DNA from 3 places in the Pseudomonas sp. MM227 genome. Region 2 is predicted to be linked to each of the others. Evidence: predicted binding sites of a transcription regulator. Region 2 holds the regulator's gene; each other region holds the start of a gene.

Region 1 (7,828 bases), 1.6 Mb from region 2:
AGGATGAGGTCGTCGAAGTCCACCGCGTTGAACGCGCGCAGCGTACGCTGGTAGTGGCTGTAGACGATGGCGGCGGTCTGCTCCTTGGGGTTGCGTGCCTGCTCCAGCGCCTGGGGCGGCAGGACCAGGTCGTTCTTCCAGGCGCCGATCATGTTCTTGATCTCGTCGACGCCGTCTTCGCCCGAGTACTCCTTCTGCATGATGTCGGTCATCAGCGCTTTCACGTCGGCTTCGTCGAAGATCGAGAAGCCTGGCTTGAAGCCCAGCCGCGCGTGTTCCTTGCGGATGACGTTGAGACCCAGGTTGTGAAAGGTCGACACGGTCAGGCCGCGGCCCTCGCCGCCGCGCAGCAGGCTGCCGACGCGCTCTTTCATCTCGCGCGCCGCCTTGTTGGTGAAGGTCATGGCGACGATGTACTGGGCACGAATACCGCAGTTCTGGATCAGATGGGCGATCTTGCGGGTGATCACGCTGGTCTTGCCGGAGCCTGCACCGGCGAGCACCAAAAGAGGGCCGCCGACGTAGTTCACGGCTTCTTGCTGCCGGGGGTTGAGTCGGGACATGACGGGAGTCACTGACGAAATGGCCGCGCATTTTAGCACCGCTGGTTCAACTGTGCCGCGACCGCAGATCCATTAAAATTTGCCGGTTTGCCGACTTTGCAGCAGGATGTGGTTACACGTTGACACGTACTGTGGATTGGGTCTGCCCCGAGCTGCTGGCGAGGCCGTTTTTAAGCGCTATCGAATGACTGTGAAACTGTCCCAAGGAGCTCGTTTGTCTACGCCTGTCGAACCCGCGCGGCTGTTGCTGCTGGCCCAGGATCGCACCTGGGCCACGTCGCTGCGTGAGTGTCTGGCGACCCTTGGCAATGTGGCCACATTGATCGAGGCGTCCGCCTGGGATCCTGTGGCCGCGCACTTCGACAACCAGCCCGGCACCTTGCTGCTGACCACCACCGCGCTGCTGCCGGCGCCCGGCCGTTGCGCGCTGCCGATCGTGCTGCTGCTGACCCAGGAGCCGGACGAGCCGCCGCCGGGTGCCAGCGACTGGCTGGTGCTGGACGAACTCACCAGCGACACGCTGCGCCGCTGCTTGCGCCATGTGCGCGAGCGTGGCGTGCTGCAGGACACCCTGCAGCGCCTGGCCGAGCAGGACCCGCTGACCGGCATCGCCAACCGCCCCGGTTTCCAGACACTGCTTGCCGCGCGCCTGGCCGAGCAGGAGGGCCGTGGCGTAGCCTTGGGCCACCTGGACATGGACAACTTCCGCCATGCCAACGATGCGCTCGGGCACCAGGCCGGCGACCGGCTGATCCTGCAGGTGGTGGCGCGCCTGAAGAAGCAGCTCGAGGCGGGCGATCAGGTCGCTCGCCTGGGCAGCGACGAGTTCGCCTTGTTGCTCGACACCCGGCGCGATCCATCGCGCGCCGAACGCCTGGCCGCCAACATCATCGAGGCCATGGCCGAGCCGTATTACGTGGACGGCGAGAGCCTGCTGATCGGCTGCAGCCTGGGCATCGCCCATGCCCGCGCCGGTGCGGGCGCCGATCCGCTGATGTGGCATGCGCACATCGCCATGCAGCAGGCCAAGAGCACCCAAGGCTGCAGCTATCATCTGTTCAACGAACGCATCAACCGTCACGCGCGCAGCCTGGCGGACCTGGAAAGCGAGCTGCGCCGCGCCCTGCGGCGTGACGAGCTGGAGCTGCACTACCAGCCGCGGCTGGACCTGAGCGGCAATACCATCGTCGGTCTCGAGGCCCTGGTGCGCTGGCGCCACCGCGAGCGTGGCGTGCTTGCCCCCGGCGAATTCGTGCCCCTGGCCGAGCAGAGTGGGCTGATCGTACCGATGGGTTACTGGGTGATTGCCCGCGCCCTGCGCGACATGCAGACCTTGCGCGATGGTGGCTTCGAACCATTGCACATGGCAATCAACCTGTCGTTCCGGCAGTTCCAGGACAGCCAGCTGCTCAGCACTCTGGGGCGCTTGATCGCCGAGCGCGGCATCGACGCCGGCTGGCTGGAATTCGAACTCACCGAAACCGCCGTGATGCGCCGCAACGACCTGGTGAAGCGGACCATGGACGCCTTGGGCTGCCTGGGCGTGCGTTTCTCCCTCGACGATTTCGGCACCGGCTTCTCCTCGTTCGTCCACCTGAGCAGCCTGCCGATCGCCTTGCTCAAGATCGACAAGAGCTTCGTCAGTGGCATGGAACAGCGTCCGGAAAACAGCAAGTTGGTCCACGCCATGATCAACCTGGCGCACAACCTCGACCTCAAGGTCGTCGCCGAGGGCGTCGAAACCCCCGAGCAGCTGGCGTTGCTGCGCGATTTCGGCTGCGATCAGGTGCAGGGCTACCTGATCAGCCGGCCCCTGCCATTGGAGCAGCTGCAGGCATTCCTGCGATTCGGCCAGGCCCAGGCCATCAGGTCGCCAGCGCCGTAGGCCCGGCCAGGCGGCGCAGTCGGCGCATGCGCCACTCGAACGCCCAGGTCAAGGTGCAGGCCGAGCACAGCAGGCCCAGCGCCAACCCCCACCACACGCCCACCGCACCCAGCTGGAAGTGGAACGCCAGGCTCCAGGCCGCTGGCGCACCGATTGCCCAATAGCAGAAAAGCCCCACCAGAAACGTGGTCTTGGCGTCCTTGAGGCCGCGAATGGCGCCCATGGCAATGGTCTGGATGCCGTCGAACATCTCGAACCAGGCCGCCACCGCCAACAGGCTGATGGCCAGCTCGATGACACCGTGGAAGGCCGGATCGGCGCGGTCCAGAAAGACGCCCACCAAAGGGCCCGGTGCGAGCCAGAACAGCAGGGCGAAGCCGAGCATTACCACCGCACCGAAACCGATGCCGACCCGCCCGGCCAGGCGCGCAGCCAGCAAGTGCCCGGCGCCGTAGTGCTGGCCGATGCGCATGGTCACCGCGTAGGACATGCCGGCAGGCACCATGAAAGCCACCGAGATGATCTGCAGGGCAATCTGGTGCGCCGCCAGAGGCGTGCTGCCCATGGTGCCGATGCACAGCGCGGCGAAGGCGAACAGGCCGACTTCCACGGCGTAGGTGCCACCGATCGGCAGCCCCAATCGCCACAACTCGCGCAAGGCCGGCAGGTTCGGCCGGACCAGACCCTTGAGCAGCGGGTAGGGCGTGTAGGCACGGTGATAGCGGATGTACAGCGCCAGCGCGATGGCCATCAGGTTGCTGACGATCGCGGTGACCATGCCGATGCCCACCAGGCCCAATTTGGGCAAGCCGAACAGGCCCTCGATGAACGCATGGTTGAGCAGGTAGTTGGCTACCGTGGCAATGATGCTGATGACCATCACCGGCGTCGCCCGACCCAGCGCGGCGGTGAAGCCGCGCAGCGCCATGAAGCTCAGGAAGCCTGGCAGCGCGAACGGCAGCAGCAAGAGGAACTGGGTGGCGAAAGCGACGTTGGCCGGAGTCTGCCCGAGCATGGCCAGGACCGGCCCCAGGTTCCACAGCAGTACCGCCGCCACCGCCGCCATGCCCCATGCCAGCCACAACCCGGCCTGGGTCAGGCGCGCCACGCCTTGCTGGTCGTTGGCACCCTTGCGGATCGACACCAGGGTGCCGACTGCAGCGATCACGCCGATGCAGAAAATCGAGACGAAGGAATAGCTGGCCGCCCCCAGGCCGCCGCCAGCCAGCGCCTCGGGGCTCAGGCGGGCCATCATCAGGGTGTCGGTCAGGACCATCAGCATGTGTGCCAGCTGCGAGGCGATCAGCGGCCCCGCCAGCCGAAGCAGGGCCTGAAGTTCGATACGTACGGTGGGCTGCATGATGAATCCGGCTCGGTCGGCTCAGGGGTGGGACGCAGGATTCTCAGCCTTGTGGCAGCGCAACGCAAATGTGATGTGTAACGTTCATGTCGCAGTGCTGCGCTCAAGTATTCGTTTGGATCGCCGATGTAGCAGTACCAATAAAATCAAGGATGGCAGGTGCAAGAAAGGTCTGGACCATCCCTGGCACTGCCTGCCACGTACACGTTTCCCAGGAGCTTCACATGTCTCAACCTCGCGCTCGTATCGCCACGCAACTGGGCATTGCCCTGGCCGTGATCCTCGCGATCGTCATCACCGGCAGCACCGCCTTCGCCCTGCGTTCGCTGGACATCGCCAACCTGGCCATCCGCGAACAGCACATGGCCAGCGAGGCGCGGCTGCTGGCCGACCAGCTCAGCACCTTCCACAGCACCCTGCGCGACAGCACCCAGCGTTTGAGCGGGCTGTTCGAGAAGCGCTTCGCCGGCGGCCTGAGCGTGGACGCCAACAGCCCGGTCACCGTGGCCAACCAGCAGACACCGAGCCTGCGCCTGGGCAGCCAGACCTTGAACAACGACTTCAAGGAAGTCGATGATTTCAAGCAGCTGACAGCGGGTGTCGCTACGGTGTTCGTGCGCAGCGGCGCCGAGTTCGTGCGCATCAGTACTTCCCTGACCAAGCAGGATGGCAGCCGCGCGATCGGTACCGCGCTCGACCATGCCCATCCCGCCTACCAGCGTTTGCTCGACGGCCAGAATTACGTCGGCCGTGCGGTGTTGTTCGAACGTTCCTACATGACCCAGTACACACCGGTGCGCGACGGCTCGGGCCAAGTGATTGCGGTATTGTTCGTCGGCTTCGACTACACCGACGCGCAGAACACCCAGTTCGCCAACCTGCAGCGCTTCCGCATCGGCCAGACCGGCTCGCTGGCCTTGCTCGACGAGCAGAATCGCTGGCTGGTAGCGCCAGCCAACGTCAATGACCCGGACGCCGCCGCCAAGGCATTGGCCGACCTGGCCCTGCTGGATGGCAAGGGCCGGCTGTGGAACGACGGCAAGCAGGACATCTTCTCCGAAGCGGTGACATTCCCGGGCGGGCCCTGGAGCGTCGTGGCGAGCATGCCCAAGGCGGAAATCAATGCCGTGACCTGGAGCGTGGGGACGCAACTGGCGATCGGCAGCCTGCTGGCCATGCTGATCGCCGTGGGCGCAGCCATCTGGCTGCTGCGCAGCAAGCTGCGGCCTCTGGGCGAACTGGTGCGCCAGGCCGAAGCCCTGGGCGCGGGTGACCTCGATGCACGGCTGAAGGTGTCCAGCCATGACGAAATAGGCCAGCTGGCCAGCAGCTTCAACCACATGGGCGAAGCCTTGTCGAACATGGTCGTGCACATCCGCAATGCCGCCCATGAAGTCAGTGGCCGCGCGCAAACGTTGTCGAGCCTGTCGGCGGGCGCCTACGAGGGCATGGAACACCAGTCCGGCGAGATTTCCAGCATGGCCGGCGCAGTCGAGGAATTCAGTGCGACGTCCCTGGATATCGCCGACAACATGGGCCACACCCAGCGGATGGCCCAGGACAACGCCCAGCAGACCCGCATCGGTCGAACCTCCATGGATGAGGCGTCCAATTCTCTCGAGCAGATCGCCGGCGCGCTGAACAGCACCGCAGGGGTGATCAACACGTTGGGCCAGCGCTCGCAGGAAATCGGCGGCATCGTCGGCGTGATCACCTCGATTGCCGAGCAGACCAACCTGCTGGCCCTCAACGCCGCCATCGAAGCGGCCCGTGCCGGCGAGCAGGGTCGGGGCTTTGCCGTGGTCGCCGACGAAGTGCGCAGCCTGGCCTCGCGCACCCGTCAGGCCACCGATGAAATCTCCGGCATGATCAGCAGCATCCAGAAGGAAACCGCCAACGCCATCAGCACCATGGACCAAGGCAACGTGTTGATGCGCGAAGGCCTGACGCGCAACGCAAAGGTCGCCCAGGCGTTGGCGCAGATCGACGAGCAGAGCCGTTCGGCCGGGAATCAGTTCGATGCCATCAGCACCGCCACCCAGGAGCAGAGCAGCACGGCCACCATGCTCAGCAGCAACCTGCAGAGCATTGCCATGACCAACGGCGAGCAGCGCGAGGTGGTGTCCAACCTGGCCCAGACCGCCCGCGAGCTGGAAGGCCTGGCCGCGGAGCTGCGCCAGGAAGTGAACCGTTTCCGTGTAGGCGGTGCCCGCTAGCGGCAGGCTTCGGCGCGACCGGCCTCAGTTCAGCGCGGCAAGGCCCAGTGCGCGGGCGCAGTCGTCCAGCGAGCGCTGCTGGGTCTGGGCGTACAGCGCGAGCTCGTCGAGTACCGTTCGGCCCAGGGCCTGATGGAAAGCCTCCTGGCTCGACCCCAAACCATAGTCGGCCTGGGCATCGTCGCCCAGGTTGGACTGGAAGATGCCTGCGGCGCTGACCGGCAGGAAATCTTCGTAGACCAAGGGCTCGCAGCGAATCGCGCCATTGTCCAGCAGACCTTTCAGCGTCGTCTGGCCCGCACTGGGCTGGCCGCTGGCGAAATAGCGGAAGAACGCCAGGTCCTGCTCGCGCATCTGCGCCAGATCATCCGGAAACTCACTGAACTGCTCGCCCAGCAGACGCATGTACTCGTCGGCATTGGTCTCGCTGGGGAACCCGGCAAGCGCGCTGCGCGAGGCGTTCAGCAAGCGATCGTACAGCGCACGCCCCTTGGGCGTCAGCGCCGCGCCGCGTTGCTCGATCTCGCCGAAGCGCGCGGTGTGGCTGCCTTCGGCGACAGCGGCCTGATCGGTGAAGGCGACCTTTTCCTGCAGCGCCTTGAAGCTGGTCTGCCGCAACAGGATGGCATGGCGACGCGGCGGCGGCCCTTCGATGACGGCCTTGGGTGTGATCCCGCGCGCGGGCATCAGCGCCTGCACCTTGTCGATGTCCAGCGTGCGCGGGGTCAGGTGATTGATGTGCGGCCCCTTGAACGCCACCACATCGGCGATCAGTCGATGGGCGTCGTGCAGGCGTTGATACTGGTCCGCTGTCACCGTGGCATCGTGGTGCCAGCGGAAGGTTTCCAGGGCCTGCTCGACGAACGCATCGGCGTCGGCTTGGTCGAGGCCGCCGTCGCGCTCGAATCGCTCGATCAGGGCCAGGCACGGCGAGGTGAATATCTGCCGCTGCGCCAGTAGTTGCGTGGCCTGTTCGCGCAATGCGGCATCCTCGATCAATTCCAGACGCAGCAGGGACGTGAACACGCGAAACGGGCTCACCTGCAAAGACTGTTCGTGCACCGCGCGAAATGCCGTGGAGTGCACCGGCACACCTGCCGAGGTGAGATCGTAGTAGCCCACCGGTTGCATGCCCATCACCGCGAACAGCCGAGCGATGGTCGCCAGCTCTGCGGCGGTGCCGACCCGAATCGCGCCATGGCGCTCGGCATCCAGACGCTCGATCTCGCCGGTGCGCGCCAGGGACGCGACCAAATCCGGCTGTCGTTCCAGACCCTGGCGATTGACTTCGCCGACAAGGGTCATCAAGTCGCCATACAACGGCACTTCGTTCTTGTACATCTCGGACATGGCGCGGGAAAACGCGGCACGGGTCTGGTCGGGGCTGACGAAAGGCATGGCGAACTCCTGGCGCAAAGGGCTGGGAGTATGAAAGCGGGGAATGACCTGCGCGATCAAGCGAAAAAAAGTGCGGGGGTCATTCCTGCAGGTCGGCTTCGCTGTCGTTCATTCTGCGCCGCTAGTGGGCGATCTGCCCCAGAATCCAGTCGACCAGCGCGCGCACCTTCGGCACTTCCGCGGCGTGTTCGGCAAAGGCGACGAAATGCGCGCCCTGGCTGCTCATGGTGTGCGGCCAGGGCATGACCAGGTTGCCGTTGGCCAGGTGGTTCTCTGCCAGGTAGCGCGGCACCAGGGCCACGCCACAGCCGGACAGGGCAGCGCTCAGACACATGTAGAAGGTATCGAAGCGCGGGCCGTGGTAGCTGTTCTGGGCGCTCAGGCCCTGCTCCAGAAACCACTCGTG
Region 2 (7,828 bases):
TGGCGTCGGCCAGGCCAGCCTTGACGATGGCCATGGGCATGCCGTAGATCACGCAGCTTGCTTCGTCCTGGGCCCAGATGTGACTGCCGCCCTGCTTGAGCAGGCGCGCGCCCTCTCGACCGTCGGCGCCCATGCCGGTAAGCACTACCGCCAGGACCTTGTCGCCGTAGGACTTGGCCGCCGAACCAAACGTGATGTCCACGCAGGGTTTGTAGTTCAGGCGCTCGTCACCGGGCAGAATCTTCACCGCGCCGCGGCCGTCGATCATCATCTGCTTGCCGCCGGGCGCCAGCAATGCCAGCCCGGGACGCAGCACGTCGCCGTCCTCGGCTTCCTTGACGCTGATCCGGCACAGCTTGTCGAGGCGCTCGGCGAACGCGCGAGTGAAGGCGGCCGGCATGTGCTGGACGAGCACGATCGGCGTTGGAAAATGTGCCGGCAGCTGGGTCAGCACGCGCTGAAGCGCCACCGGCCCTCCGGTGGAAGTGCCGATGGCCACCAGTTTGTAAGGCTTGCGCCGCGGCGTCGCACTGCTGGCGGTCGGCGCCGGCGCCCGCACCGGCGTCACCGGTGCGGGCGTACGCGTCGGCACGGGCCGCGACGGTGTCAAGGCGGCTGGAGAGGCCGCGGCCGCGAGCGCCGGAGCGGGCGTGGCCATGTGCGCACCCAGCCGGCGGTTGCTGCGCGAGAGTGTGTGGATCTTCTCGCAGAGCATCTGCTTGACCTTCTCGGGGTTGCGAGAAATGTCTTCGAAATTCTTCGGCAGGTAATCCACCGCCCCCGCGTCGAGGGCGTCGAGGGTTACCCGCGCGCCCTCGTGGGTGAGGGAGGAAAACATCAGGACCGGGGTGGGACAGCGCTGCATGATATGACGCACGGCAGTGATGCCGTCCATCATCGGCATCTCGTAGTCCATGGTGATCACATCGGGTTTGAGCGCCAGGGCCTGATCGATCGCTTCGCGGCCATTGGTAGCGGTCCCGACCACCTGGATGGTGGGGTCCGACGAAAGAATTTCCGAGACGCGGCGGCGGAAAAAACCGGAATCATCCACCACCAGGACCTTGACTGCCATAAACACTCCACTACGATCAGATACGCCGTGCGGCGTAGCGCTTGAGCATGCTCGGTACATCGAGGATCAAGGCGATTCGGCCGTCACCGGTGATGGTCGCGCCGGACATGCCGGGCGTGCCCTGCAGCATCTTGCCCAGCGGCTTGATCACCACTTCTTCCTGCCCGACCAGTTGGTCGACCACGAAACCGATGCGTTGGGTGCCGACCGACAGGATGACCACGTGGCCCTCGCCCTGCTCCTCGTGGGCCGCCGACTTGACCAGCCAGCGCTTGAGGTAGAACAACGGCAGCGCCTTGTCGCGCACGATGACCACTTCCTGGCCATCGACGACGTTGGTGCGCGAGAGGTCCAGGTGGAAGATCTCGTTGACGTTGACCAGCGGGAAGGCGAACGCCTGGTTGCCCAGCATCACCATCAGCGTCGGCATGATTGCCAGGGTCAGCGGCACCTTGATGACGATCTTCGAGCCCTGGTCCTTGGCCGAGTAGATGTTGATCGAGCCGTTCAGCTGGCTGATCTTGGTCTTGACCACGTCCATGCCGACGCCGCGGCCCGACACGTCGGAAATTTCCGTCTTGGTGGAAAAGCCCGGCGCGAAAATCAGGTTGTAGCAGTCGGACTCGCTGAGGCGGTCGGCGGCGTCGCGGTCCATCAGGCCCTTTTCCACGGCCTTGGCGCGCAGGACCGCAGGGTCCATGCCCTTGCCGTCATCGCTGATCGACAAGAGGATATGGTCGCCTTCCTGCTCCGCCGACAACACCACGCGCCCACCGCGCGCCTTGCCGTTGCGTTCGCGCTCTTCCGGCGTCTCGATGCCGTGGTCGACGGCGTTGCGCACCAAGTGCACCAACGGGTCGGCCAGGGCCTCGACCAGATTCTTGTCCAGGTCGGTTTCTTCACCGACCAGTTCCAGGTTGATTTCCTTCTTCAACTGCCGGGCCAGGTCGCGGACCAGCCGCGGGAAACGCCCGAAGACCTTCTTGATCGGCTGCATGCGCGTCTTCATGACGGCCGTCTGCAGGTCGGCCGTCACCACGTCGAGGTTCGAGACTGCCTTGGACATGGCTTCGTCGCTGCTGTTGGCGCCCAGGCGCACCAGGCGGTTACGCACCAGCACCAGCTCGCCGACCATGTTCATGATTTCGTCCAGGCGCGCGGTATCGACGCGTACGGTCGTCTCGGCTTCGCTGGCAACCGGTTTCTCGGCCACCGGTGCACGTGCAGGGGCTGCCTCGACCTTGCGCGGTGCCGCCACCGGCGCGGGCGCGGCCGGAGCCGGCTGCGTCTCGGGCAGGCTGGCGACATCGCTGAACTTGCCCTTGCCATGCAGTTGGTCGAGCAGTGATTCGAACTCGTCGTCGGTGATCTGGTCGCTCGTGGGAGCCTGCGCCTGGGCAGGCGGTGGCGTGACCGCATCGGCAGTGAACGTACCCTTGCCATGCAACTGGTCGAGCAGCGCCTCGAACTCGTCGTCGGTGATCTCGTCGCCAGACGCACCCACGGCAGCCTGCGTCGAAGCGGCTGGCGATGCCGCAGCCGGCGCCAGCGCATCGACCGCGAACTGACCCTTGCCGTGCAGCTGGTCGAGCAGCGACTCGAATTCGTCGTCGGTGATATCGTCGCTGGCCGCGCCGTGCTGTGCAGCAGCGGACGCGGTGGGCGCGGCGGCCTGCGCTTTGGCCGCGCTCAAGGAATCGAGCAATTGCTCGAACTCGCTGTCGGTGATGTCTTCGCCCGGCGTCGAGGCTGGCGCCGCAACGGGCACCGCCACGGACGGCGCAACGACCGCCGCAGCCGGTTCGGCCAGGCGCGCCAGGGCATCGAGCAACTGGGGGCTGGCCGGCGTGACCGGAGAGCGTTCACGCACCTCGGTGAACATGCCGTTGACCGCGTCCAGCGCTTCGAGAACGACATCCATTAGTTCGGCGTCGACCCGGCGCTCACCTTTGCGCAAGATGTCGAAGACGTTCTCGGCGATATGGCAGCACTCCACCAGCTCGTTGAGCTGGAGGAAGCCGGCGCCGCCTTTTACAGTGTGAAAACCGCGAAAAATTGCATTGAGCAAGTCGGCATCATCGGGACGGCTTTCCAGCTCGACCAGTTGTTCGGACAGTTGCTCGAGAATTTCGCCGGCCTCTACCAGGAAATCCTGAAGGATTTCTTCGTCGGCGCCGAAGCTCATGTGGATGCTCCCTGGAATACGTGATTAACGGTCAACACAGTCAGGCGCAGGCGATGGCCTAGAAGCCCAGACTGGACAGCAGATCGTCGACATCGTCCTGACCGGATACGACGTCTTCACGTTTATCGGCATGGATCTGCGGACCTTCACCCTTGGCGGGATGTTTTTCTTGATCTTTTTCGGCGCGGAGCTGTTCGTGATCATGCTGGATGCCGGCGAAGCGATCGACCTGGCTGGCCATCAGGACCAGTTTGAGCAGGTTGCTCTCCACTTCGGTGACCAGCGCGGTGACACGCTTGATGACCTGGCCGGTGAGGTCCTGATAATCCTGGGCCAGCACGATGTCGTTGAGGTGGCTGGCGACTTCGCGATTGCCCTGCTCGCTGCGGGTCAGGAAGCTGTCGACCCGGCGCGCCAGTTCGCGGAACTCGTCGGCGGCCACTTCGCGGCGCATGAAGCGCTGCCAGTCGGCGCTCAAGGCACTGGCTTCGGCACTCAGCGTATTGAGCACCGGGGTGCTCTGCTCGACCAGATCCATGGTGCGGTTGGCCGCGTTTTCGGTCAGGCGTACCACATACGACAGACGTTCGGTCGCATCGGTGATCTGCGAAACCTCTTCGGCCTGGGGGATGTTCGGATCGATCTGGAAACTGACGATTGCGCTGTGCAGCTCGCGCGTAAGCTTGCCCACTTCCTGATACAGGCCGCGATCGCGGGTCTGGTTCAGTTCGTGGATCAATTGCACCGCGTCGCCGAAACGGCCTTTTTCAAGGCTGTCGACCAGCTCCACTGCGTGTTTTTTCAGGGTCGACTCGAAGTCCCCCAACGTGCTTTGTTTGTGGTCCATTGCGCCCCCATTGCAGACTTCAGCTATTGACGCGCTCGAAAATCTTTTCGATTTTTTCTTTCAGCACTTGCGCAGTGAAAGGCTTGACCACATACCCGTTGACCCCGGCCTGGGCGGCTTCGATGATCTGCTCGCGCTTGGCCTCGGCGGTGACCATCAGCACCGGGAGGTGCTTGAGGCGATCGTCGGCGCGCACCTGGCGCAGCAGGTCGATGCCGGACATGCCAGGCATGTTCCAGTCGGTGACGAGAAAATCGAAGTTGCCGCTGTGCAACATCGGCAAGGCGGTGTTGCCATCATCGGCCTCGGCGGTGTTGGTGAAGCCCAGGTCACGCAGCAGGTTCTTGATGATGCGCCGCATCGTCGAGAAATCGTCGACGATGAGGATTTTCATGTTCTTGTCCAATTAGACCTCCAGCAGTCTTGAACACGCCCAGCCCCTGGACGTGCATAACAATCGAATTCGCCTGAGCCACTTGCCGCTGCAGATCGCCTACACGCGCTACGCCTGCAGGCCTCTTCGCGGGCAGAGCCCGCTCCCACAGTCTCGGCCTTTGTGGGAGCGGGCTCTGCCCGCGACAAAGCCCGCACCGGTCTTGCCGTTCCTTCAGCGTGCCCGCCATTCCCCCAGGCGCCCGCGAAGTCGCGCCGCGCACTGGCTGTGCAACTGGCTTACCCGCGACTCGCTGACACCCAGTACCTCGCCGATTTCCTTGAGGTTCAGCTCTTCGTCGTAATACAACGACAGGACCAGCTTCTCGCGCTCGGGCAGGTTGGCGATGGCCTCGGCCAGCGCGCCTTGAAAGCGTTCGTCCTCGAGATCCCGCGAGGGCTCCAGCGAACCGCTGGCGCCGTCTTCGTGCAGGCCCTCGTGCTCACCGTCCTGCAGCAGATCGTCGAAGCTGAACAAGCGGCTGCCCAAGGTATCGTTCAGGATCCCGTAGTAATCATCCAGACTCAGACTAAGTTCGGCAGCGATCTCGTGATCTTTAGCGTCGCGACCGGTTTTCGACTCGATTCGGCGAATGGCATCACTGACCATGCGGGTATTGCGGTGCACCGAACGCGGCGCCCAGTCGCCCTTGCGCACTTCGTCGAGCATGGCGCCGCGGATACGAATACCGGCGTAGGTCTCGAAACTGGCCCCCTTGCTCGAGTCGTACTTGGTCGAGACCTCCAGCAGACCGATCATGCCGGCCTGGATCAGGTCTTCCACCTGCACGCTGGCTGGCAGACGCGCCAGCAGGTGATAGGCGATACGCTTGACCAGCGGCGCGTATTGCTCGATCAGCTGATGCTGCTGCGAGTCGCGCGACGCCTTGCTGTACATACGGTATCCGCTGGCACTCATGATACGGGCCCTGCGCTGGTTTGCTGGACCAGGCGTTCGACGAAGAACTCCAGGTGGCCACGGGGGTTGGCCGGCAAAGGCCAGGTGTCTACTTTCTGCGCGATCGCCTTGAAGGCCAGCGAGCATTTGGAACGGGGGAACGCCTCGTACACGGCGCGCTGCTTCTGCACGGCCTTGCGCACCGACTCATCGTAGGGCACGGCGCCGACGTACTGCAGGGCAACGTCGAGGAAGCGATCGGTCACCTTGGTCAACTTGGCGAACAGATTGCGCCCTTCCTGGGGGCTCTGCGCCATGTTGGCCAGGACCCGGAAGCGGTTCATGCCGTAATCGCGGTTGAGCAGCTTGATCAAGGCGTAGGCATCGGTGATCGAGGTGGGCTCGTCGCATACCACCAGCAGGACTTCCTGGGCGGCGCGGACAAAGCTCACTACCGATTCGCCGATACCGGCGGCGGTGTCGATGATCAGTACGTCGAGGTTGTCGCCCACATCGCTGAAGGCCTGGATCAGGCCGGCATGCTGGGCCGGGCTCAACTGCACCATGCTCTGGGTACCCGAGGCTGCCGGCACGACACGGATGCCGCCGGGGCCCTGCAACATCACGTCGCGTAGTTCGCAGCGACCTTCGATCACATCGGCCAGGGTGCGCTTGGGGGTCAGGCCCAACAACACGTCGACGTTGGCCAGGCCAAGGTCGGCGTCCAGCAACATGACCCGGCGGCCGAGCTCGGCCAACGCCAGGGACAAGTTCACTGACACATTAGTCTTGCCGACGCCACCTTTGCCGCCGGTCACCGCGATCACCTGTACGGGATGCATGCTGCCCATGTTCGTTCTTTACCTTGTCTAGACCGAGGCCACACGAGTGGCTGCCAGTTCGATTGCTCGAGTGTTTCCTGGCAACCCTACGATGCAGGAAGAGTGTGCTTGCATAACGTTCTTCACCTCAGCCAACTCGCTTGTCGGGGCTGTGGTAGAGACCCGCGAACATATCGGCCATGGCCTCTTCGCTGGGCTCTTCTTGCATTTGCACGCTCACTGCGCGGCTGACCAACTGGTGCCGGCGCGGCAAATGCAAGTCATCGGGAATGCGCGGCCCATCGGTAAGATAGGCAATCGGCAGTTCCTGACTGATGGCCAGGCTCAGCACTTCGCCGAGACAGGCCGTTTCATCCAGTTTGGTCAGGATGCACCCGGCCAGACCGCAACGCTTGTAGCTATGGTACGCCGCGCTGAGCACCTGCTTCTGGCTGGTAGTAGCCAGCACGAGGTAATTGCGCGCATTGATCCCGCGTCCGGCCAGGCTTTCGAGCTGCATGCGCAGGGCCGGATCGCTGGCTTGCAGGCCAGCGGTGTCGATCAATACCACGCGCTTGCGCAGCAGGGGTTCCAGGGCTTGTACCAATGACTGGCCCGGATCGACCTGAGTCACCGATACATTGAGAATGCGGCCCAGGGTCTTGAGTTGTTCCTGGGCACCGATGCGAAAGCTGTCCATGCTCACCAGCGCCACGCTCTGGGAACCGTACTTGAGCACATAACGGGCCGCCAGCTTGGCCAGAGTGGTGGTCTTGCCCATGCCAGCCGGGCCGACCATGGCGATCACGCCACCTTCTTCGAGCGGTTCCACTTCCGGTGTACGGATCATACGCGCCAAGTGCGCCAGCAGCATCCGCCATGCCTGCCGAGGTTCGTTGATTTCGCTGGTCAGGCTGAGCAGCTCGCGAGCGATCGGGCCGGACAAGCCGATGCGCTGCAAACGACGCCACAGATTCGCCTGCGCCGGCTTGCAGCCTTGCAGCTGGGTCCAGGCCAGGGAGCCCAGCTGCACTTCCAGCAGTTGGCGCAAACCGTTGAGTTCGGAACGCATGGAATCGAAAAGACGTTGGTCGACGGCAGGCTGTGGCGCGGGGGCCACCTGCACACGCGGGGGCTCTTCGCGACGCGGCTCGACCAGCGGCTCGGCGGCGGTCAACGGCAGGCCGGCAACCAGCTGGCGGTTGGTAGCCGCATCGCTCTCGCCACGGGTGCTCAGCTCGGCCTGGGCCGAAACGATCCGCGATTGGGTCTTGCGCAGCTCTTCTTCCAACTCCAGGTTGGGCACGCGCGGCGCCAGGGCCGACAGCTTGTAGTCCAGCGCTGCGGTCAGCTCGACGCCGCCGGCGATGCGACGGTTGCCAATGATGGCAGCGTCGGCGCCCAGCTCATCGCGGACCAATTTCATGGCCTGACGCATGTCGGCGGCGAAAAATCGCTTCACTTGCATAACCCACTACCTCAGCCGTTGGGCCCTACTGTCGCAACGATGGTGACTTGCTTGTTATCAGGGATTTCCTGATAGGCCAGTACGTGAAGGTTGGGGATCGCC
Region 3 (7,828 bases), 1.1 Mb from region 2:
TCGACGCCCTGGTGGTGGCGGGCCATAGCTCGACGCCTGGCTACACCGACCCGAGCTACCCGGTGACCGGGCGTCGGGTTCAGTTCTGAGCTGCGGCGCAGACCGTCAACGGGGCATGGACGGCGGCGGCGATGGTGCTCCCTGCCTGTGGGCGGCCATATAGATAGCCCTGGGCATAGTGGCAACCATTTTCCGCCAGCCATTTCGGCAGGTAGGGCAGGTGGAAGTCCTCGATGCCTTCGGCCGTGACCTTCATTTTCAGGCTGCGTGCCATCCCCAGGATGGCTTCCACCATGGGCAGGTGGTCAATGCTGCCGGCCTCGAAGAAGGACCGGTCTATCTTGATCTTGTCGATGGACAGCCGCGTCAGATGGTACAGGCCCGAATAGCCGATGCCGAAGTCGTCCAGCGCCACGCTGATGCCGTAGGCGTGCAGCTTGCTCAGGTTCCGCTGGGCGGCGTCGAGGTTGCCCACCAGCGCTTCTTCCGTGATCTCCACTTCGAAGCGCTCGTAGGGGAAGCGTTCATGCCTGAGTTGCTCGGCCAGGCGATCGGGGAACAGCTCGTCGGTGATCATGGTGGCGCTGACATTGAGCGACAGGTGCAGTGTGTCGTCCCAGAAGCTGGCCGCCCTGCAGGCCTGCTTGACCAGTGAGCGGGTCATGGCCGGAATCAGGCCAAGGCGCTCCAGTATCGGGATGAAGTCGGTAGGCATGCCGGTGCTGCCGTCGGGCCGGGCCCAGCGTGCGAGCACCTCGAAGCCTACGATCGTCTGCGACGGAAGGGTGACGATGGGTTGGAAGAACGGCACGATTTCCTCGCGCTCCACCGCGTGCCTGAGGGCTTGGTCGAGGTCGGCTTGGGCCCGCAGCTGCCGCTCGTATTCATTGTCGTAGAAATTGAACATGGAGCGGCCAGCGTTCTTTCCCCGGTACATCGCCGTATCGGCGCAGTGCAGCAGTGCGGACGCCTCGGTGGCATCGATCCAGGAACGCGATATGCCAATGGTCGCGCCCAGCCGCACGGGGGTGGAGGGTTCGACAAAGGCCTCGCTGACCCGCTGGATGGTGGTTGCGGCAATGTCGCTCAACTCGCGCGCATCCCTGTAGTCCAGAAACAGCAGGCAGAATTCATCCCCACCCAGTCGGGCGGCGGTGCCACCGTGCAAGCGTGCGATGTGCTTGAGCCGGTCGGCCACCTCGACCAGCACGCTGTCTCCGCCAGAGTGGCCATGCTGGTCGTTTATGGCTTTGAAGTGGTCCAGGTCGATCAGCATGATCGATACGCAACGGTGCTGTGCAAGCCGTTCGCACAGCAGGTCCATGAAGCCGCGACGGTTGATCAAGGCGCTGAGGGAGTCGTACTTGGCCAGGGTTTCGGTTTGAAACTGGATCCGCTGCAGACGCCGGTAGCTGAGTTGAGTACTGGTGACCATGCGCTTGAGCACGATGGTCGGCACGATCAGCGAAATCATCGAGAACCCCGAAGATGTCAGCACGAAACGCCAGCGTTCGGCATCTTCGAAGTCACCGTCGTAGGGCAGGTTCAGCCAGTGCATCACATAGGCTTCGAGGTGGAACTCCCACAGGATGGAGAGCCCCACGATCGTGAGCAGCGTCAGCGATAGAAGCATCGGCAAGCGGCATGGATTACGGCGGTTGAGGTCGTTCATGGGTGGCATCGCAAGGTCTTGCGGATAGAGTGATGTCAGACAGCCATCATCTCATAAGCGTTCATACCGCTGATCGTATGGCAGGTGCATTTGGTCGCCACGACAGAAGGTAGGCCCAAGTGGCCACACGGCCTGCGAACACTATTCAAGCTTCCTGCGGCGATGCCGATAGCGGGTTCATACCGCCCACGACGCTAAGGAAAGTGCCGAACCCGGGGCTTTTTTTGGTGGACCTGACAGGATACCTGTATGACGTGGCTTCGCGATGCAAAGTTATCTTCCAAACTGATTGCGGCCTTCGGGTTGTGTGCGTTCATTACCCTCGGCGTCGGCATGCTGGGTAGCCGCGGCGTCAGTCAGCTGTCGGACAGCCTCAAAGGGGTGTTCTCGAACAACCTGGTGTCGGTTGCCAAGACGGCCGAAGCCAAGAGCAAGGCCATCGCCCAGCTCAAGGACCTGTACGCCCTGATAGCCGCCCATGCGGAAAACGATTCGCAGGCCGTCAAGGACTCGATTCGCCAGAGCATGAACACCAACCTGGCTGACAGCGAGAAGGCTTTTGCGGCGTACCGCAAGACGCCACTGGCCGACGACGAGCGTGCCGCCGGCGACAAGATGGAGCGTGACTGGCCGCTGTATCAGGCGCAGCTGCAGAAAGTGCTGTCGGTGCTGGACGCCGGTGACGTTTCGGCTGCGCGCTCGCTCATGTCGGGCGAGATCCAGCCGGCCTATCGCACCGTCATGGACGAGCTGACCGTGATGGTCGAGTCGAACAACCGGCAGATCCAGGAAGGCGCGCGTGATGCCGACGAGCAGGAGCGGGCGGCGATCACCGTGCTCTACATCGGCATCGCGCTGGCCTTTCTGGCAGCACTGGCACTGGGGCTGTTCATGAGCCGCCTGATCAGCAGGCCCATCGCTACCGCGGTGGCCAGCGCGAAATTGATTGCCAAGGGTGATCTGACCCACAGCATCGGCAGCTCGGCCCGTGACGAAACCGGACAGCTGCTCGCCGCACTCGGCGAAATGCAGGAAGGTCTGAAGGCGACCATTCACCAGATTGCCGACGCCTCGAACCAGCTCGCGTCGGCAGCCGAAGAGTTGAACGCGGTCACTGAAGACGGCAGCCGTGGGCTACTGCGTCAGAACGACGAGATTCAACAGGCGGCCACGGCCGTCACCGAGATGACGTCGGCCGTGGAAGAGGTCGCGCGCAACGCCATTTCCACCTCGGAAGCCTCGAAGACCGCCAGCAGCCAGGCCACCGATGGCCTGACGCAGGCGCGCAATGCTGTAGAAGCGGTGAACAATGCCACCGTCGAAATCCAGTCCTCGACCACCATCGTGGAAGACCTGGCGGTTCAGGTGCGCGATATCGGCAAGGTGCTTGACGTGATTCGCGGTATCGCCGAACAGACCAATCTGTTGGCCCTCAACGCGGCCATCGAAGCGGCCCGCGCCGGCGAACAGGGGCGTGGGTTCGCGGTGGTTGCCGATGAGGTCAGGGCACTGGCGGCACGTACCCAGTCGTCCACGGGCGAGATCGAAAGCATGATCGGTGCAGTGCGTTCGCGGGCAGACCAGGCAGTCGCTGCCATGGGCAAGAGCCAGGGGCTGGTGGGGGACACTCAGGTATTGGCCAAGGCCACCGGCGATGCGCTGCAATCCATCGCCACCGGGATCGCACAGATCAACGACCGCAACCTGGTCATCGCCAGCGCCTGTGAAGAGCAGGCCCACGTGGCCCGTGAGGTCGACCGGAATCTGATCAACATCCAGGATCTATCGACGCAGACGGCCGCAGGCGCTCACCAGACCAGCGCATCGACCCAAGATCTGTCGCGCCTGGCCATCTCGTTCAACGATCTGGTGGGTCGCTTCCGTCTCTGAATTCGTCTGCGAAGTAGTAAAAAATCGTACAACCGATTCAGCAAACGCTCACGATAGTCCGTACAATTGAGATGGGACGCATTCGCGTCTTCTATCCAGTACGGAGTTACACGCGTGGTCAAGTCGTTGAATCGGGCCCATTCCTGGGTGCTGTTGTGCTCAGTCCTGCCTTGCCTGGCCATGGCGGCCACCGAGCTGCCATCCAGTGTCATCCAGGCTACCGGCGAAGGTGAGGGCGATGACGGCTACGCCCGCGTGCGCGGCGAAACCGCCAGCAAGAGCGCCACGCAGAACCGTGATGAAGCGCAGACCATCAATTCGGTGACGGCACGCACGCTGGACGACTACCAGGTCAAGGATTTGAACGACGCGATGCGCTTCGTCAGCGGTGTCACCCAGACCAACACCCTGGGCGGCACCAAGGATGCGCTGATCAAGCGCGGCTTTGGCAGCAACGACGACAACTCGATCCTGCGCGACGGCATCCGCTCGGCCATCGGTCGCAACCTGGGGGCGACCACCGATCATGTTGAAGTGCTCAAAGGGCCGGCCTCGCTGATGTATGGCGCGCTCGAACCGGGCGGGGTCATCAACGTTGTCAGCAAGCAGCCGCAGTTCACCCGCAGCACCACCCTTGGCGCATCCGGCTTCAGCGAGGGTGGCGGTTCGCTGTCGCTGGACACCACCGGCCCGCTGGGCGATACCGATCTGGCCTACCGGCTGGTGGCCGAGCGCAGCCACGAGGATTACTGGCGCAACTATGGGACCGACGAGCACACCCTGATCGCTCCGTCGATTGCCTGGGTCGGTGAGCGGGCCAGTGCTTCGCTGGCCTATACCTACAACGACTACGCCAGCCCGTTCGACCGTGGCACCGTGTTCGTCGCTGGGCGACCCGCCGACATCAGCTACCGCGACCGCCTCGACGAGCGCTGGGCCAAGACCGTGGGCATCAGCCAGAGCACCACAGCGAAGTTCGAATACCAGCTGGGGGACGCCTGGCGCAGTCGCCTGACCTACGGTTGGACCCAGGATCGCTACAGCCTGGCCATCGCTCAACCCAACACGCTCACCGGCAACACGCTTCGGCGCATCGCCAATGGCGGTCACTACGATTACGAAAGCCGCTACACCGCGCTGGACCTGATCGGCGACCAGCAGCTGTTCGGCCAGCGGCATGAAATCGTGGTGGGCCTGGACAACGAGTCGCTGGACAAATACCGCGGCAAGACCTACCGCAACGCCAATACCGCCGCCGGCAATATCGACATCCGCAACCCGGTCTATGGCCGTCTGGCCGAGCCGGTCACGGTCAGCGCGGCGCAGAGCAATGCCGAGAACAACCTGGTCACCACATCCCTGTACTTCAAGGATAACTGGCACCTGAACGATCGCTGGATCCTGGTGTTCGGTGGGCGGCAGGCGCATTGGGACCAATACAGCGATCAGGGCCTGGGCCGCTCGTATGCGCCCGGTGCCGATTCCAACGGCGACGAGTTCATTCCGTTCGGCGGGATCGTCTACCAGCCCAGCGAAACGGTGGCGCTGTATGCCAACTACAGCCGCTCGTTCGTGCCCAACGATGCCGACGATGCGGGCAACAGCTTCAAGCCCACCGAGGGTCGCAGCTACGAAGCCGGGGTCAAGTACACGCCAACCGCTGCGCTGAACGTGAACCTGGCGGTGTATGACATCGAGAAGAAGAACCTGGTCAACAGCGTGCTGCAGAGCAATGGCGACAGCCTCGACGAGGCGGTCGGCAAGGCGCGCTCGCGCGGTGTCGAGCTGGATGTCACCGGTCGGATAGCCGAGAACTGGAGTGTGATCGGCACTTATGCCTACAGCCACACCGAAGTGCTGAAGAACGCCGAAGCGCCCGAGCAGGAGGGCAATCGGCTGCCCAACGCGCCGATGCACACGGCCAGCCTGTACCTGACCCATCACCTGGCCATGCCCGCGCAGACCGGTCAGTGGCATTTGGGCGCCGGCGCGCGCTACGTGGGCGAGCGGCCGGGCGACAGCGCCAACAGCTTCTGGATGGACAGCTACACCCTGGCCGACGCTTTCGTGCGCTGGGACCTGCCCACCCAGGGTTACGAAACGCGCCTGCAGCTGAACATCGACAACCTGTTCAACAAGCAGTATTACCCAGCCACCACCGGCAGCAGCACACTGCAGGTGGAAGAGGGCGCGTTGCGCACGGCGCGTCTGACGGCAACCGTGAAGTTCTGAGACGCGAATGCGCCTGCGGCCTCAAAGCAGCCACAGGGCGGCGATCAGGGCCGGCGGCATGACCACGGCGCCAAGCTTGAGGAACGTCCAGGCGCTGATTTCGACCCCTTCGCGGCGCACCGCGATCAACCACAGCAAGGTCGCCAGGGAGCCGGTGACCGAGAGGTTGGGGCCCAGGTCGACGCCGACCACCAGCGCGCCGGTGACAGTGGGCGGCAGGTGCGCCAGCTCGTTGATGGATCCGCTGAGCAGGCCCACCGGCAGGTTGTTGCCGATGTTGCAGGCCAGCGCCACCAGGCCTCCTGCCCACCAGTGCGCCTGGGCCGGCGCGTGCCTGGCGGCCTGTTCCAGCCAGTTGGCAAGCTGACCGGTCACGCCGGTCTGGCCAATGCCTTCCACCAGCACGAACAGCCCCGCTACCAGCGGCAGCACGCCCCAGGCCACGCCTTTGCACACCGGCCAGGGATTGCTTCTCTGGTACAGGTGGACGACGGCGAGGGTGATGACAGAGGCGAGGAACGTCGGCAGGCCCAGCGCTTCGTCCAGGGCCGATACGGTCAACAGCAGCACGGCCGTGACAGCCAGCCCGCAGGCGGTCAGCCGAGCACCTGCGCTCAGGTGGGGCAGTTGTTCGACAAGTTCCAGACGCTGCTGCAGATGGCGACGCTGGGTCAGGCGCAAAACCAGATAGGTCATGGCGATGGCCGCCAGGGACGGCAGGCTGAACATGGCCAGCCAATCGAGCAGCGGCGGCATGTGCTTGCCGAATATCACCAGATTGGCCGGGTTGGAAATCGGCAGGACGAAACTGGCAGCGTTGGCAATGAACGCGCAGACGAACAGATACGGCAACGGGTTGACGCGTGCTGCCCGGGTGGCCGCGTACACGGCCGGGGTCAGCACCACGGCCGTGGCATCGTTGGACAGGAAAACAGTCACCACGGTGCCGACCACGAACACCAGATCGAACAGCCGTTGCGCACTGCCGCGGGCCTGGCGGGCAGCGACGGTCGCCAGCCAATCGAACAACCCTTCACGGCGGGCCAGTTCGGCCAGCAGCATCATGCCCACCAGAAACAGGTAGACATCGATACCTTTAAGTACCGCTGCCAGTGCCGAAGACCAGGCGATCAAACCGCCAGCGACCAGACCGATCGCTGCCGCCAGCGCCCAGAAGTATTCGGGGATGCGCAATGGCCTGGTGATGATGCCCAACGTCGCGAGGAGGCTGACGCCCCAGATGATCAAGCTGGCGTGGGGCAAGGCGTGGCTTCCTGTTCAGTGGTGCGGCGCAGGGTTTCCGGCATGGCAGTGAGCAGCAGGACGAAGGCCACCGCGGCGACCCCGGCCAGGGTCAGGAAGGCTGCGCTGTAGCCGGCCTCCTGCACGACCAGGCCGGCCAGGCCATTGCTCAGCGCAGCGCCCAGGCCGAACGCCGTGGTCAGGGCGCCCAGGCTGACGTTGAAACGCCCGGTACCGTGGGTGAGGTCTTTGACCACCAGCGGAAACAGTGCACCGAACAGGCCGGCGCCGATGCCGTCGAGCAGTTGCACGCCCACCAGCCAGTACGGATCGTTGGAAAACGTATAGAGCACGCCGCGAATCGGCAGGATCAGGAAGCCGGCCAGCAGCAGGGGCTTGCGCCCCCATTGATCGGCGCGCGCACCCACCAGCAGGGCCGCAGGCACCATCACCAGTTGCGCGGCGACGATACAGGCCGAGGTCAATGGGGTGGCCATGCTCAGGTCGATCTGCGAAAGCTTCTGGCTCACCAGCGGCAGCATCGCCGCGTTGGCCAGGTGGAACAACGCACAACACACCGCGAACACCAGCAGCGCACGGTTGCCCAGCAGCACCTTGAAGCCGGAGGGCTGTTCGTGACCGTCCTTGTGGTGTGCCTCCAGCCCGCGGGCGACGTCGTGGTCGATGGCATCGGCCTTCACGCAGCTCACTGCCAGTACGCTGGCCAAGGCCATGGCGGCCATCAGGTAGAACACCGCGACCGGTCCGAACAGGTAGGCAAACCCGCCCGCC

The links. The regulator FliA, encoded in region 2, starts transcription of late flagellar genes. The targets are predictions, from matches to a motif close to CTAAAGTTTNNNNNNNNNNNGCCGNTAA.
Region 1: the regulator FliA is predicted to act here: its motif matches at 3,911-3,938, upstream of ONG87_RS20490 (methyl-accepting chemotaxis protein).
Region 3: the regulator FliA is predicted to act here: its motif matches at 1,817-1,844, upstream of ONG87_RS08250 (methyl-accepting chemotaxis protein).

The regions. Positions count from the first base shown of each region.
Region 1 covers NZ_OX352319.1:4,489,581-4,497,408, reverse strand. Annotated here, with positions in the region: gene rep (DNA helicase Rep) at 1-563, opposite strand, end outside; gene ONG87_RS20500 (bifunctional diguanylate cyclase/phosphodiesterase) at 778-2,448, shown strand; gene ONG87_RS20495 (NorM family multidrug efflux MATE transporter) at 2,429-3,808, opposite strand; gene ONG87_RS20490 (methyl-accepting chemotaxis protein) at 4,033-6,024, shown strand; gene ONG87_RS20485 (VOC family protein) at 6,049-7,422, opposite strand; gene ONG87_RS20480 (LysR substrate-binding domain-containing protein) at 7,544-7,828, opposite strand, start outside.
Region 2 covers NZ_OX352319.1:2,921,908-2,929,735, forward strand. Annotated here, with positions in the region: gene ONG87_RS13200 (chemotaxis response regulator protein-glutamate methylesterase) at 1-1,075, opposite strand, end outside; gene ONG87_RS13205 (chemotaxis protein CheA) at 1,092-3,260, opposite strand; gene ONG87_RS13210 (protein phosphatase CheZ) at 3,319-4,107, opposite strand; gene ONG87_RS13215 (chemotaxis response regulator CheY) at 4,127-4,501, opposite strand; gene fliA (RNA polymerase sigma factor FliA) at 4,715-5,461, opposite strand; gene fleN (flagellar synthesis regulator FleN) at 5,455-6,288, opposite strand; gene flhF (flagellar biosynthesis protein FlhF) at 6,407-7,726, opposite strand; gene flhA (flagellar biosynthesis protein FlhA) at 7,738-7,828, opposite strand, start outside.
Region 3 covers NZ_OX352319.1:1,795,822-1,803,649, forward strand. Annotated here, with positions in the region: gene ONG87_RS08240 (aldo/keto reductase) at 1-89, shown strand, start outside; gene ONG87_RS08245 (bifunctional diguanylate cyclase/phosphodiesterase) at 80-1,672, opposite strand; gene ONG87_RS08250 (methyl-accepting chemotaxis protein) at 1,922-3,562, shown strand; gene ONG87_RS08255 (TonB-dependent siderophore receptor) at 3,743-5,794, shown strand; gene ONG87_RS08260 (arsenic transporter) at 5,816-7,057, opposite strand; gene ONG87_RS08265 (MFS transporter) at 7,039-7,828, opposite strand, start outside.